DNA from 2 places in the Sporosarcina siberiensis genome. Region 1 is predicted to be linked to the other one. Evidence: a T-box and tRNA genes for the amino acid it is inferred to sense, from the RefSeq annotation. Region 1 holds a T-box; the other holds one or more tRNA genes.
What was found. The T-box of region 1 lies ahead of alaS (alanine--tRNA ligase). A T-box ahead of a tRNA ligase gene usually reads a tRNA of that ligase, here a tRNA-Ala.

Region 2: it has a tRNA-Ala gene. The T-box ahead of alaS (alanine--tRNA ligase) is inferred to sense a tRNA for this amino acid. The anticodon was not compared.

What each region holds. Positions count from the first base shown of each region.
Region 1 is NZ_JBHUGI010000006.1:342,140-347,853, forward strand. Features, by position in the region: gene recD2 (SF1B family DNA helicase RecD2) at 1-2,241, shown strand, start outside; T-box leader at 2,280-2,486, shown strand; gene alaS (alanine--tRNA ligase) at 2,591-5,224, shown strand; gene ACFSFY_RS04630 (IreB family regulatory phosphoprotein) at 5,306-5,578, shown strand; gene ruvX (Holliday junction resolvase RuvX) at 5,575-5,714, shown strand, end outside.
Region 2 is NZ_JBHUGI010000034.1:335,216-340,929, forward strand. Features, by position in the region: gene ACFSFY_RS15575 (dipeptidase) at 1-317, shown strand, start outside; gene ACFSFY_RS15580 (nitroreductase family protein) at 548-1,129, opposite strand; gene ACFSFY_RS15585 (DegV family protein) at 1,298-2,146, shown strand; gene ACFSFY_RS15590 (amidase domain-containing protein) at 2,222-2,707, opposite strand; tRNA gene ACFSFY_RS15595 (tRNA-Ala) at 2,871-2,943, opposite strand; gene ACFSFY_RS15600 (DUF2804 domain-containing protein) at 3,012-4,031, shown strand; gene ACFSFY_RS15605 (YusW family protein) at 4,123-4,596, shown strand; gene ACFSFY_RS15610 (ABC transporter ATP-binding protein) at 4,891-5,714, opposite strand, start outside.

The DNA.
Region 1 (5,714 bases):
CTTGTCAAACATCCAACCTATGGTGTTCAGTTTGACGTACATACTTTTGCTAAAGAAATGCCTGCTACTGAAACAGGTCTCATTCATTATTTGTCAGGGGATTTATTTCCAGGGATTGGGATGAAGACAGCTGATACAATTGTTAAAACGCTTGGCAAAGATGCAATCAAGCTGATTTTAGACGATTCCACAGTTCTAGATAAAGTACCTAAGCTTTCTAAGGAAAGGAAAGAAACTCTCGTTTCAGTCCTCGAACAAAATATGGGGCTTGAGCGGACGATTATCCAACTTAATGAATGGGGATTTGGCCCGCAAATTGCCATGCGAATCTACCAAACATATCGAGAAGATTCTCTTTCCCTACTAACAGAAAACCCTTATCGTTTAACTGATGAAATTGAGGGAGTAGGGTTTCAGCGAGCCGATGATCTTGGAAAGAATTTAGGGATTATTGGAGATCATCCCTCGCGAATTAAGGCAGCAATACTGTATTCCATGAATCAGGCCGTTCAATCGGAAGGACATGTTTATTTAGATGGTGAGGAAGTATTGCCACTAGTAAAACGTCTTCTGGAAATGAGTCAATCTTTCGAAATTCAATTTAATTCGATATCCGACGCAATTATCCAACTTGTTGAAGAAGGGAAAATAGCTGTGGAAGGACGTAGAATCTATCTACCGTCTCTTTATTTCTCGGAGATTGGAATTGCTTCGAAAATTAGCCGCTTATTGGAAAATGAAACAAAAGAACAATTTCCCGTGTCCGAAATTAGAACAGCGATTGGAGAAGTAGAAGAGCGGATTGGCGTCAACTATGCTGAAACGCAAGTTGCTGCAATTGAAACTGCACTTCATTCACCAACAATGATTCTTACGGGTGGACCGGGAACAGGTAAAACAACTGTCATCCAAGGTTTTGTTGAAGTGTATGCACAGTTGCACGGGTTATCACTTGACCCGCTAGAATATTCTAAAAAGAACGAAGTCTTTCCCATTATATTAGCAGCACCAACGGGTCGAGCTGCAAAACGAATGTCGGAGTCTACTGGATTGCCCGCAATGACTATTCATCGTCTTCTTGGTTTTACAGGTCGAGAAAAAGATGAGGAAACAGAGCGTGAAATCGAAGGGAAACTTGTAATCATTGACGAAATGTCGATGGTCGACACTTGGCTTGGACACCAATTATTAAAAGCACTTCCAAATGATGTGCAAATATTGTTTGTTGGAGACCAAGACCAGTTGCCATCCGTAGGTCCTGGACAAGTATTGAAAGATATGCTTACTTCTGGCAAGGTTCCAGTCATTGAACTTACAGAGATTTATCGTCAGAGTGCGGGTTCAACAATAATTGAAATGGCACATATGATAAAAAGATCTGAATGGAAAGACGATATAACAAATAAAACATCCGATCGATCTTTTATAAAAGCGGATAGTGAAAGTATTCTTGAAGTCGTTCAACAAATCGTGACAAATGCGATTTCTAAAGGACATACAATTAAAGAAATTCAAGTTTTAGCACCTATGTATAGAGGTCCGGCAGGAATAGATGCGCTGAATACGATGATTCAAAAAATGGTGAACCCACCGGGGCCTAAACGAAAAGAAGTTATTTTTGGTGAAGCCGTTTACCGTATTGGAGACAAAGTCTTGCAACTCGTGAACCAACCTGAAAGTAATGTGTTTAACGGGGATATGGGTGAAGTCGTCGCAATTCTTAAAGCAAAAGAAACGATTGATAAAAAAGAATTGCTTGTTGTCTCTTATGACGGAATTGAAGTGAATTATGAACGAAGTGATTTAAAGCAAATTACATTAGCGTATTGTTGTTCAATTCATAAGGCGCAAGGCAGTGAATTCCCAATCGTAATTATGCCCATTGTTCGAAGTCATCGAAAAATGCTGAAGAGAAATTTAATATATACGGGGATTACTAGAGCTAAAAACTTCCTCATTTTATGTGGGGAACCTTCCGAATTTAGAGCGGGCATTGCCCGAGCGGATGAGCTTGAAAGACAAACAACATTGAAAGAGCGTTTAACAGAAGAAACTATAGATCTTATAGAAACTACGAGTAAAAAGGAACCGGAGCATGAAGGTTCAAGTAGTTCGATTCAAGAAGAAGTTAAGGATGATCATTCAGTTTATAAATTGACAACAGAAACATTTGTCTCAATCAATCCAATGATTGGTATGGATGGCATCACTCCTTACACTTTTTTCGAAGCTGCTGATTGACATGAGCTCGGAACTTTTCTATACTTCATTTAAATAGATGTAATGCTTTGACGGAGAAAGTACACACCCAGTTACGTAAAGAAAGAAGCCCCTAGGCTGAGAGGGCTTTCGTTAATAAAGTGTCGAAAGCTACTCCTGAGTGCAGTTCAACACTGCCGTTCGCCGCGTTAAGGCAACCAGAGATACCGAAGTAATTATTCGGTAATTAGGGTGGTACCGCGAGATTTTGAATCTTCGCCCCTTGTATTTAGGGGCGGGGATTTTTTAGATTCAACAATTTCTGCGCTCGAGTTAGGTTTCTTCAGCTGATTTATTATTATGTTTTTAAACTATTTAGGGGGTTTTATGAATGCAAAAAAGAACGTCATCTGAAATCAGGCGATTATTTCTAGATTATTTTAAAGAACATGGGCACAGTGTAGAGGCTTCCGCTCCACTAGTTCCTATTGACGATGCATCTCTTCTTTGGATTAATAGTGGAGTAGCAACATTAAAGAAATATTTTGATGGAAGAATAATTCCGGATAATCCGCGTATCGTGAATGCCCAAAAATCAATTCGAACAAATGATATTGAAAATGTTGGGAAAACGGCACGACATCATACTTTTTTTGAAATGCTTGGTAATTTTTCAATTGGAGATTATTTCAAAGAAGAAGCCATTGTACGTGCGTGGGAGTTTTTAACGGATGTGAAATGGATTGGATTCGATCCGGAGCTTCTTTCGGTTACAGTTCATCCTGAAGATGAGGAAGCGTATGGAATTTGGAGGGATAAGATTCAAATTCCGGAAAGTCGAATTATACGATTAGAAGGAAACTTCTGGGATATAGGAGAGGGACCAAGTGGGCCCAACTCTGAAATCTTCTTTGATAGAGGACCAACTTATGGGGATGACTTTTCCGATCCTGAACTTTATCCGGGTGGAGAAAATGAACGGTACCTTGAGATTTGGAACCTTGTATTCTCTGAATTTAACCATAATCCAGACCATACCTATACACCCCTCCCGAAAAAGAACATCGATACTGGATTAGGACTTGAACGATTGGTTTCTGTTATTCAAGAAGTGCCAACGAACTATGATACAGACTTATTTATGCCAATCATTCAAGCAGTTGAAGGTATCTCTGGTGAAAAGTATGGAACGGATATTGAAAAGGATATGGCCTTCAAAGTCATTGCGGATCATATTCGGACAGTTTCGTTTGCTATTGGAGATGGTGCGCTTCCATCGAATGAAGGTCGTGGGTATGTACTAAGAAGATTGTTGCGAAGAGCCATCCGTTTTGCTATGAAACTGGGTATTAACCGACCTTTCATGTATGAACTTGTTCCTGTAACAGGAGATATCATGCATGATTTTTACCCTGAAGTACGTGAAAAACAAGAATTTATAATGAAAGTTATTAATAATGAAGAAGTCCGATTTCATGAAACGCTTAGTGATGGGATGAGTTTATTAACTAAGGTCATTGAAAATGCTCAATCATCAGGCTCAACTATTGTTCCCGGTGTCGATGCATTCCGGCTTTATGATACGTATGGTTTCCCGATTGAACTAACTGAAGAATTTGCTGAAGAAGTGGGTTTTACTGTCGATCAAGAAGGTTTTAATAAAGAGATGGAAAGTCAAAGAGTACGTGCACGTTCAGCGCGTCAAGATGTCGATTCAATGCATGTGCAATCGGGAGTTTTAGGAGACATTCATCATCCTAGTGAATTTCTTGGTTATTCCCAACTTGAATGCGAGTCGACTGTAGTTGCATTGTTACAAAGTGGCGAAGAAATAAAAGCTGCATCAGAGGGCGATGAAGTACAATTCATACTCGATCGAACTCCTTTCTACGCTGAAAGTGGAGGTCAAGTAGCGGATATTGGCACAATTTCAAATGATTCATTTATTGCGGATGTTAAAAATGTTAAAAAAGCACCTAATGGACAAAATTTACATGTAGGAGTCATTCGTTCCGGAGAATTGGTTGAAGGTTCTAAAGTTCATGCTGCGGTAAATAAAGACGCTCGAAAACGAATTGTTCAAAATCATACCGCAACACATCTTCTTCATAAGGCACTTAAAGAAGTGTTAGGAGATCATGTTAACCAAGCGGGATCATATGTTGGACCAGATCGTTTAAGATTCGATTTCTCTCATTTTGGGTCGGTGACAAAAGAAGAACTAGAACAAATCGAACAAATTGTAAACACTCAGATATGGTCTGATTTTGCCGTGGAAATTGTCGAAAGACCAATTGAAGAAGCAAAAAAACTTGGTGCTATGGCTTTGTTTGGTGAAAAATATGGCGATGTTGTGCGAGTCGTGTCGATTGGTTCTTATTCAATCGAACTTTGTGGAGGTTGTCATATTGAATCCACGTCGAAAATCGGTATGTTCAAACTACTATCGGAGAGTGGAATAGGTGCGGGAACTCGACGAATTGAAGCTTTAACAGGTGAAGCTGCATTTTATGCATTCAAAGAGGAAGAAAAAGTTATGGATGACGCTGCTGCACTGCTGAAGTCTAACTCTAAAGATTTAGTAACTAAAATTACGTCTTTACTTTCGGAAATGAAAGAACTTCAACGAGAAAATGAATCACTTGCAGCAAAATTAGGTAATAGCCAAGTTGATGATATATTAGCCTCTGCAGAACAAATTGATGATATACTTGTAATTTCCTCACGAGTTGATGTGAAAGACAATAACGGTCTTCGTCAAATGATGGACGAATTGAAGAATAAACTGACATCAGGTGTAATTGTTCTTGGAGCTGCAGTGAATGGTAAAGTTATGCTCGTGTCAGGTGTTACTGAAGATTTAAAGACTGGGAACTATCATGCCGGTAAGATCGTCAATCATGTAGCGCAGCAATGCGATGGTAAAGGTGGAGGCCGTCCGGATATGGCGATGGCTGGGGCAAAAGATGTATCGAAACTTGATGAAGCGCTCCAATCCGTGTATGATTATGTGAAATCTGTTTAAAAGATTTTGTTAATCGGGTATAATGGAATTGTTATACAATAGTTTAACCGAATAGGGAAATCAGAAAGCGGGGTGTCGGTTATGGATTCATACGACAAGACGATGAAGTTCAATTTTCCAGAAGAATCTATGGAGCAAGAAGTAAAGCAGGTCATGCTTCATGTACACAATGCACTCGATGAAAAAGGGTATAATCCTATTAATCAAATTGTTGGCTATTTACTTTCGGGTGACCCTGCATATATACCCCGTCATGAAGATGCCCGAAATCTAATTCGTAAATTAGAACGAGATGAAATTCTCGAAGAATTAGTGAAGTTTTATGTCCGTGAAAACGGGGGTAAAATTAAGTGAGAACAATGGGTTTGGATGTGGGTTCAAAAACAGTCGGTGTCGCAATCAGTGATGCACTTGGGTGGACAGCCCAAGGCATCGAGACAATTAAGATTGATGAGTCCGCAGGTCAATTTGGAATCCCTCGAATACGACA
Region 2 (5,714 bases), on a different contig from region 1:
TAACCGAATTTGACAAAGGTAAACCATATATCACACCATTCGAACATCCTGCAATTCAAGCAGCCGGTCGATCGTATGAAAAAGTATACAATGTACCAACAGCTTACATACGTGGTGGAGGATCGATTCCAATTGTAGCTGCTTTTGATGAAATCCTGGACCTTCCTGTCGTTCTAATGGGCTTCGGTCTCGCATCGGAAAACTTCCATGCTCCAAATGAACACTTCCACTTGGAAAACTTTGACCAAGGTTTGCGCGTCATTGGCGATTATTACTACGAAATTGCTCATTTTACGCGGGATGAACTTAAAAAATAAGATGAAAGCCGAATCCTTTTGAGGATTCGGCTTTTTTATGGCGGTCTTAAGTCCCGTTTTGCGGATATTATGTTTAAACTGTCGGATATATCGTTGGATGTGTCGGATATAACCCTTTACTTGTCAGATATCCGCATGCGTTTGTCGGATATCACGTCCCAAGTGTCGGATATATTTTTTTACAACAATAAAACCGGATTGCATGTACTAAACGCAATCCGGTTTTTTGTTTATTCTATTTCACGACCGAAATATGTAATGAGTTCAGTCATATCAACTCGTGGACGCGCTTTCGGAGCATTATCAAAATAACCGAATTGCAACATACTAATGATTCTTTCACCCTGTTTTACTCCAAGGTCTGCCCTGAATTTCGGGTTATCCAAAAACGGAGGAGTTTTCCAGCAAGTGCCGATTCCTTTATCCAACGCAAGCAGTTGTGCGTTTTGGATAAACATACTTGCTGCCGCGTAATCTTCTAGTCTTTCTTTCTGACGTGCGTCTTCCGGAACAATTACAAAAACTGCTGCACCGGGACCCGTAAACTTCTTCATTTGTTGCTCTAGCGCATCTTCATCTAGCTCTTTCCATTTAGGCACGCCGTACTCACGAAGTACATCTAAAAACGCAGTGTATTCCCCGCTCGCAGCGACGACAAAACGCCAAGGATTACGGTTTCCATGATTCGGTGCCCATGAAGCATCTTCTAGGATTTCCGCAATATTTTCGGTATCCACTGGCTGTACGTTGAAATTTTTTATTGAACGACGTGTAAGGATTGCATCTCTTACTGATAAGGCTTGTTCATTCATTAACCATTTCCCCTTTTGATGTTCTTTTTTCCATTATACCTTAACTTGTTTTTATTTGCCGATTCCTTGAATTTGAACGAACCAATCATTATTTACAATACTTTCTGATTACTTTTCATGGTATAATATTAATAGTGTGTAAAAACAACTAAAAAGGGGGATTTTATTTTGGCAAAAAAACCAATAGCCTGGATTGTAGATAGTACTGCCTATATCCCAAAAGAACTTCAAGAAAATCCAGACTTCTTTTCGATACCTCTAAATATCCATTTTGGAGAAGACCAATATATAGATGGTATCGATTTAACAGCTGAGGAACTCTATACAAAAATTAGAAACGCTGACCAATTTCCTAAAACTTCGCAACCTTCAGCTGGAGAGTTTGGAGAAAAATATAAAATAATTGCTGAAGACTATGAAGAAGCATTTGCTGTTCATTTATCGTCAAAAATGAGTGGAACGCTCGACTCTTCAATGGGTGGCGCCGAAATTGCTGGGTTCCCTATTACATTTGTCGATTCCCTTCAATTGTCTTACGGAATTACAGGACTCCTCCAACACGGCATGGAAATGCATAAAAATGGTGCAACCGTAGCGGAAATTAAAGTTGAACTTGACCAGATGGTTGGCAGTTGTAACACCTATATTTTAATGGGTAATTTAGAACAGTTATATAAAGGCGGTCGCATGAGTGCTGCACAGTTTTATCTCGGCAGTCTATTAAAAGTGAAACCTATCGTTCACATCAATGCCTCTGGCGAACTAGAACCAATCGCTAAAGTCCGTTCCGAAAAACGTGCTATGCAATATTTGATTGATAAAGTAATTGAGGCACATAAAAATGGCATTCATAAAATCTATCTTATGCAAGGCAATGTTATAGAACAAGCCAATCAATTGAAAAAACTTATTCAAGAACAAGTTCCTGGAATGGAAGTTGAAATTGGTGAAATGAGTTCCGTTCTAGCTGTACATGCCGGAGAAGGTACACTTGCAGTTTTATGGTATGAAAAATAATTCAAAAAGACAGTTCATCTATTTAAAGATGAACTGTCTTTTTCATGTCTAGTTACCAGATGCCTTACATCTTCATCATGAAAAATGGTCGTTAATTTTAAAAAATACATACCTAGCATCTGGTGTGCTTGCATAGGAATCTTTGTACGCCCAATCCCGCTGCCGAACGTTATACGTATGTGCATTGACAAGTGGAACCCCACCCACTTTTGCAGTAACAATTGTTGAATGGTCGTATCTTCCATCGTTTTGAAAATCATAAGAGATCACATCACCCGGTTCAAGTAAATCTGCGGATGCTACCCGTGTCGCAGTCAATCCTTTTTTCGATGTGCCTAAATACCATCTAAGTGAATGAGATGTTGACCAACTTAAACTCCAAGTTCCCCCTTGAACCCACCAACCCTTTTCACGATTTGGATATCCCCACATCGGTGCCCCACCCGCACGTAAACATTGTGATACATAGTTTGTGCAATCTACATCAAATTTCGGATATGCAGGGTTGTAGTCGTTCCACCACTTATTCGCATATTGAACTGCCGCTTCCCTATCGTACATTAAACACAGCCTCCTTTTGACAACTTATGAATGAAAGACGATAGGAATGCAATTTCGGTTGAATAAAAGAAAGAAGTACTTAAATGCAATCGCAATCAACTTCTCAATATTAAACCACAAAAAAGTGCCTCGGAAAAATCCCGAAACACTTTCATCTTACCTATGGAGACTATCGGGCTCGAACCGACGACCTCTTCACTGCCAGCGAAGCGCTCTCCCAGCTGAGCTAAGCCCCCGTTAATTTGGTACAATAAGAAGTATAGCAATAAGTCATTATAAAAACAATAGTCAGGGGGAAGTCGGCATGCAGCACGTTGAAAGAGAAATCACAGCACCCGTTACACTTTGCGACAGCAAGGGATTGCTTAATCCAGAAGCAATCGGCTTTGCTCGGCATCCTTTAATCCAAAGTAATTTAGCGAAAAACTTCATGAAAAAAAAGAAGTGGAATTACTGGTGTGTATACGGAGAAAATCTCATGTTTTCTGCAACAATTAGTCATATTGACTATGCCGTCGTCTGTTTTGTTTATATTTTAGATTATGAAACTCAGCGCTTTTTTGAAAAACAAATAACAATTCCAATGGGGCGATCCGTAAAAATGCCCGAAAATGTTCTTGAAAGCGTTAAATTTACAAATGATAATCTCACCGTTCAAATGTTTCACATTCAGGGAGAGACTCATCTTTCCGTAACAATTCCTGATTTTGATAATGAAATACTACACGCCGATTTACACATCACTCATCCACCAAATGATGAGTCTTTGAATGTTGTAATCCCAAAAAGTCGAAACGTTTTTCAATTCACAGCCAAACACCATACACTTCCAACTTCCGGTTTTGTAAAGATTGGCGATAAAAGATATGATTTTAATCCAGATTATAGTTTTGCTGTGCTTGATTATGGACGTGGTATTTGGCCACGAAATGCAGAGTGGAATTGGGCTATGGCTTCTCAACGACTTGGCGGTCGCAGAATCGGGCTAAACTTCGGAGGAAAATGGACTGATGGTACTGGTATGACTGAAAATGCAGTATTCATCAATGGAGCTATGACAAAAATTCATGAGGATGTTATATTCACTTATGATTCATCTAACTTTATGAACCAATGGAAAATACAAACGAAATTTTCCGATACGGTGAATCTAACATTCACACCTTTTTTTGAACGTGTTTCTGCGACAAACATTAAAATCGTTCGAACTGAGGTACATCAACTAGTGGGGTATTTTGATGGAGAAATACTATTAGAAAACCACTCCAAACTAAAGATTCGGCAAATGCTTGGTTGTTCAGAAGAACACATCGCAAAATGGTGATCTTTTGACTGACAATTCTTTTTTGTTTAATTTCCTTACAAAGAGGTAAAAATAAGAATAGGGAAATTAAATTTGAAAGGCCGTGGAAAACTTGAAAAAGTTTATATTCTTAGGATTTGTTTTGTTGCTCGGAGCTTTAATTGTTGGTGGTTGTGGTAATTTAGGCAAGAATGCAGATAAAGAGAACACAGAAGAGGCTCTTGTTATTCCTGAAAGAGACAAAGTCGGCGGCTCTATAGAGACTGGCGATGGATATGGTTTTAATAAATTCGATCTTGATATTGAAATCGATGGTAAGGATGCAATTGACGCCGAATATGATGTATCGAAAAGTAAGATTGAGGCTGAATTCGAAAATAAGCTTGAAAACGTAAAGCTAAAAGATGAGGAAGCTTTTAATGAACTGAACAAACTTTTCGTCGACATTTTCATAACAAAAGACACTTCTAAACAAGATGTGATCGACAAGATATTAGAGTATTACGGAATTGATATGTATTCAAAGTTTGATTTAGAAATAGATTTCGACGACGGTACAAAACTCGATATTGAAGAAGAACAGTAACTTTTATTTAATGTAAGAAAAACTTTCCCAATAAGTACTAGAGTGTCTATTCGTTATAGATACCCTAGTGCTTTTTAATTTACTTTTTCACCGGAACTTCACAACGTTTTAACCAAACCTCGCAACGCTTCACAAACTTCACAACGTTTCCACAGAACTTCGCAACACTCCATCAAAACCTTGCAACGTTTACACTAAACATCTCAACACTCCACCAAAACTTCACAACGTTTGTTCAAAATCAAAAAAGCTGCAAGAAGATATCATCCTCTTGCAGCTTTTTCTTTTGAATTCTTATATTTCAGATTCGCGCAACATGTTGTAGAAAACACCTTGTTGCTCGATGAGTTCTTCTTGGTTCCCCGATTCAATGAGCTGCCCTTGTTCCATTACGTGAACAGTATTTGCTTTTCGAACGGTATTCAGTCTGTGTGCGATGACGAAACTCGTTCGTCCTTCCATAAGGCGATCGAGTGCTTCTTGAATTTCCAACTCTGTCACCGTGTCGATACTGCTTGTCGCTTCGTCAAGAAGTAGAAGTACAGGATCTGCCACAAGCGCCCTTGCAATGGACAGCAATTGCTTTTGACCTTGTGAAATTTCTTCACCGTCCGCAGTAAGAACTGTGTCATAGCCTTCATCTAGTTTTTCAATAAAATTATGTGCATTCGCCTTTTTAGCTGCCGCAATGACTTCATCATCTGTCGCGTCTAGTTTTCCATACCGAATGTTTTCGAAAACAGTCGCTTCGAATAGAAATGGATCTTGTAAAACAAACGCTGTTTGACTGCGAAGTGTTTTTCTCGGCAACTTATGAATTGGAATGCCATCTATTAATATCTCACCTTTATTAATTTCATAAAATCGCGCTAGAAGTTGCATAATTGTTGTCTTTCCAGCTCCTGTTGCACCAACAAAAGCCGCTGTTTCACCAGCTTTTACATGAAATGAAACATTTTCAATCGTATAGCCATCCGTTTCTACCGCATAACCGAAAGATACATCACGGAATTCAACATCGCCTTTCAGCAACATATCTTCATACTCCGTCGCATCATCTTTCTCAATCGGTTCGTCCATAATGCCGAAAACACGCTCCGCTCCAGCAAGGGCAGATA